2 regions of the Mycolicibacterium psychrotolerans genome follow, and region 2 is predicted to be linked to the other one. Evidence: predicted binding sites of a transcription regulator. Region 2 holds the regulator's gene; the other holds the start of a gene.
The links. The regulator LexA, encoded in region 2, represses DNA repair genes until DNA is damaged. The targets are predictions, from matches to a motif close to CGAACANNTGTTCG.
Positions count from the first base shown of each region.

Region 1: G6N45_RS02020 (HNH endonuclease signature motif containing protein) is a predicted target of LexA. The motif match lies at 1,541-1,554, and genes of this name have one in related genera.

Region 1 is NZ_AP022574.1:397,581-399,976, forward strand. Features, by position in the region: gene G6N45_RS02015 (RelA/SpoT domain-containing protein) at 1-89, opposite strand, end outside; gene G6N45_RS02020 (HNH endonuclease signature motif containing protein) at 163-1,434, opposite strand; gene G6N45_RS02025 (SDR family oxidoreductase) at 1,603-2,396, shown strand, end outside.
Region 2 is NZ_AP022574.1:4,352,174-4,354,569, forward strand. Features, by position in the region: gene nrdR (transcriptional regulator NrdR) at 1-134, opposite strand, end outside; gene G6N45_RS21140 (LysM peptidoglycan-binding domain-containing protein) at 293-760, opposite strand; gene lexA (transcriptional repressor LexA) at 971-1,675, shown strand; gene G6N45_RS21150 (LGFP repeat-containing protein) at 1,699-2,396, opposite strand, start outside.

The DNA of each region.
Region 1 (2,396 bases), 1.8 Mb from region 2:
AGCTTGTCCAGGATTGTAGGGAGGCGCTTTCTCCGTTCCGCGACAATCGCATTCGGATTCACAGCCAGCGCCCGCTGCTTAACCGTCATGGTCACCGCATTCAGCGGGAAGGCATGCGCGAGCCGGTAGTTACTAAGAACCTCACGCGCCGCCTGTATCTCCTCAGGTGGAGCAGTGCCTTTGCCGATCGTGTTTGCGGCAGTAACATTTGATGCCGGCCGGGTGGGTGGCGCCGTGCGGGTAGGGCTGGGTGTGGTCGATGTCGGCGAACACCGCGGCCCGGTCGCAGCCGGGGAAACGGCACGTCAGATCCCGCGCGCGGACGAAGCGGTCCAGCGCGGCCGAGGGCCGGTAGCCGTCGGTGGCGGTGATGGCCTCGATGTTGTCCAGCACGCGCACGCCGGCGCCGTGGGCGATCAACTCGGCCAGCAGCGGCGCCGGCACGATCGCGCACCCGAAGCCGGGGATCACCGCCGCAGTACGCCGCTCGGGCGCAGGTGACGGTGCGGGGTCGGGCTGTGCCGCCGGTTCTGACGGTGGTTCTGGCTGCCGGGCTTCCGGCTCAGGCTGCGAATGGGTGGGGTCGCCGTGCATCTGGGGGTCGGGGCTGGCGTCCAGGGCGCTGCGGTCGGCGACGACGCCGATCCTGAAACTCGACGCGCGCCCGTCATCGACCTGCGCGGCCGGGCAGTCGGTGGTGCTGCAGCGGCAGGACAACACCAACGATCCGGCCGCGATCGCCCCGAGTGAATCGGCGCGGCGCTGATCCATCGTGCGCGGGTCGTCCTCGCACACCGAGGAGACCATCACGCCCAGCCGGTGGGCCAACAGCGCCGCATCCGGGGTGGCCAGTCTCCCGAACGCGCTGGTCAGCCCGGTGCGGTCGTCGCGGTCGCCGAGGGTGAACGAGCGGCCCGCCATCCCGGTGCGCAGTCGGCGCACCGCATCGGGGTCGTACCGCTCGATCCACGCGTCGATCGCGGTCTCGAGTTTTTTCTGCGACAGCAGCCCCCACGCGCGCACGGCATCGACGAACACGCCGTCCAACCGGGCCAGCACGGCGGGATCGACCACCAGGGCGGCGCGGAACACGATCGTCGTCACCAAGGTCACGGGCACCTGCCCGGCCGCCAACAGCCGCCCCAGCCTCGGGAAGCGGTCACGTAACGCCAACCCCAGATCCATCTGTCCCGAGGCGCGGCCGGAGCTGATGTTCAGCGCACACCCGATCTCGGCGGCTGTGGCATCCCAGTCATCACAGGCCCACCGCGCCCGCTCGGGCCGGCGGCGGCGCTCCCACAACTCGACGATCGCGGCCAGCTTGACCGCCTCGGCCCGCGCCGCCGCCGCACCACACCCGCGCACGATGTCGACCAGATCCGCATCCCCGGCACCAGCCAGCGACGCCACCGCCGGCACCACGGAGTCGTACATACGTTCGATAATATCGAAATCTATGCAGCTCAGCGGCCTCCGACATCGCGCTGTGGATAAGTCGGGCGGTGCCAAGAAATCTGTGGATAGATGCTCTACGGGGGTTCAAACAGGTGTACGCACCCGGGCACTTCCGCCCAAAACTTGACACGTGTAAAGTTCGGCCGCATGGACAACATCCGCGGTAAGACCATCGCCATCACCGGGGCGGCACGAGGCATCGGATACGCGACCGCCACCGCCCTGCTCCAGCGCGGCGCACGCGTCGTCATCGGCGACCGCGACGTGGCCCTGCAGCAATCGTCGGTCGCCAAGCTCTCCAGCCTCGGACCGGTGTCCGGCTACCCGCTGGACGTCACCGATCGCGAGTCGTTCGCGACCTTCCTCGACAAGGCCCGCACCGACGGTGGCGGCCACATCGACGTGCTGATCAACAACGCCGGCGTCATGCCGATCGGGCCGTTCCTCGAGCAGTCCGAGCAGTCGATCCGGTCGTCGATCGAGGTCAACCTGTACGGCGTCATCGCCGGATGCCAACTCGCCCTGCCCGACATGATCGCCCGCCGGCGCGGCCACATCATCAACATCGCGTCGCTGTCGGGCGTCATCCCGGTGCCGGGACAGGTCGTCTACGTGGGAGCGAAGTTCGGCGTCGTCGGACTGTCCGCCGCGCTGGCCGACGAGGCCGCACCGCACGGCGTGCATGTGTCGGTGGTGATGCCGCCCTTCACCAACACCGAGCTCATCTCCGGCACGAAGGAGACGCCGGGCACCAAACCCGTTGAGCCCGAAGACATCGCGGCGGCCATCGTGAAGACACTCAACAAGCCCAAGACACACGTGTCCGTGCCGCCGTTCCTGCGGTTCACCGCGCAGGCCGCCCAGATGCTGGGCCCGCGCGGACGACGCTGGATGAACCGGAAGCTCGGCCTGGACAACGTCTTCCTCGAGTTCGACACCAC
Region 2 (2,396 bases):
ACGGCACTCTCCACCGTCGTGAAGCGGCGCCCGCACTCGGGGCACGATCTGCGCCGCCGGATGGCCTGACCTTCATCGGTCTCGCGGGAATCGACCACCCGCGAATCGGGGTGACGGCAGAACGGACAGTGCATCACCGCTCCTTCACCGCACCGGCAGACCGCTTCGAACGTCTTCGAGCGTACCTGCGCTGCGCGGACACAGCGCAGCAGCGGAGCCGACGGCGCGTTCCCCGCGGGCACAGCCGACGCAGATCGCGTGCAGGATTGGTCGTGCATGGCGATCGCTCGGGTCAGGCGACCGGCGCGATGAGGGTCTGACCAGCGTCCAGCGCGACCGTCTCGAGCCTGTTCAGCTCGCGGATCTTGTCGACGACGTCGGCGACCGGCGCGTCGGGCGCCACCCGCTGGGCGACGTGCTGCAGGGACTCGCCGGTCTGGACCTGGACGACCGCGAGCCTGCCGGGCACCTCGGTCTGTCCTCCGAGAACTCCACCGGCCTGGGCCACCAGTCCCAGCCACACGGTGATGGCGGCCGCGACGAGGGCGAGCAGCACGGTGGCGGCGGGCGTGATCGGACGGCGGCGGTGCGATGCCCGGGACGCGAGCACCCCGCTGCCGCGATACGCCATCGGCGCTCCCGCCGGGCGCTGAGAGCGCGGCCGGCGTGCGGCGGGCGTGCGGCGCGGGTGGCCGACCCGCACCGGACGCGCACTGCGAGCCGGCATGTCCCAGAGGTCGGAAGTGTGGAGAACGGTCATCTGTCTGCCTCTCGGTCGGTGAGCCATTCGCTCCTGTGTTCGAACCCTAGTCGATCATGTGTTCGATGAATAGAACATGTGATCGAACTGTTGCGAACGCTAACCCAGGCCACCGACAAGTCGACTCGACCGCACGTTCGACCGAACGGATCCCGACACGCCTCGAACACATGTTTGATTCCGGCGGCGCGCCGCGTTACATTCGAGGCCATGAGCGATGACAGCAGCGACAGCACAGCCGGCCAGGGCTCCCCCGCCCGCCGCGACCGCGGAACGGGCTTGACCGAACGTCAGCGCACCATCCTCGAGGTCATCCGTTCCTCGGTCACCACGCGGGGATACCCACCGAGCATCCGGGAGATCGGCGATGCCGTCGGCCTCACCTCGACCTCCTCGGTCGCACATCAGCTGCGCACCCTCGAGCGCAAGGGCTATCTGCGCCGCGATCCCAACCGTCCCCGCGCGGTCGACGTCCGCGGCATCGACGACGCCGCCACACCGCCCGTCTCCACCGACGTCGCCGGCTCCGACGCGTTGCCCGAGCCGACGTTCGTGCCCGTGCTGGGCCGCATCGCCGCCGGTGGACCCATCCTGGCCGAAGAGGCCGTCGAGGATGTCTTCCCCCTACCCCGCGAGCTCGTCGGCGAGGGCTCGCTGTTCCTGCTCAAAGTGGTCGGCGAATCGATGATCGACGCTGCCATCTGCGACGGCGACTGGGTGGTCGTCCGTCAGCAGAACGTCGCCGACAACGGTGACATCGTGGCCGCGATGATCGACGGCGAGGCCACGGTGAAGACATTCAAGCGGACGCGCGGACAGGTCTGGCTGATGCCGCACAACCCCGCGTTCGATCCGATCCCCGGCAACGACGCCGCCGTGCTCGGCAAGGTCGTGACGGTCATCCGCAAGATCTGACCGGCCACCATGGGCGCGGCCGGTCAGTCGCCGCGGACGAACCCGTTCGTGCGCGCGATCTCCTCGGTGGCGAACCAGATCTCGGCGGGCGCACCCTCATAGTCGGCGCTGCCCGGCGTCCAGTACAGCCCTGATCTGGTGTCGGCCTTGACGGGGTAGCCGTCCGGCACCTCATCCGGATCGTCGAGGGGAAGGTGCAGCGCGGTGCCCATCGGCGCCGGTTCGTCGATGTCGATGCGGGCATGTCTGCCGGTGTCGGTGACCGCATCGCGGTCGAAGACCGGCACGGCTGCGGGTACCGGCACCGGGTCAGGCTCGTCTGCCACCAACGGTTCGCGGTCGGCGTCGGCATCGACGTCGGGGGGGCCATCGACGTCGACGTCGGCGTCGGGAGGACCGTCATCGGCGGCCACCTCGGTCGGCGTCGGAACGCGCGTCGGTGCGGTGTCCACGGCATCGGGGTCGTCCTGCTCGGCGTAGGACGGGGTCTCCGCCGAGTTCGTCGACGGCTCCTGCCCTCCCCAGAAGCCCGCCCGGCCCGGTTCGTAACCCTCGGGCGGACTGGCCGGCGTCGGAGGCGCGGCCGACCCCAGCGAGGTCGATCCCAGCGAGCCGAGGCCTTCCCGCGCGTAGCGGTCACCGAACAGTGCGTCCTCGCGGCCGTCGTCGCCTCCGGCAGGCCCCGCACCGTAGTCCCGGTCGTCGGCGTCGACCGCACGCG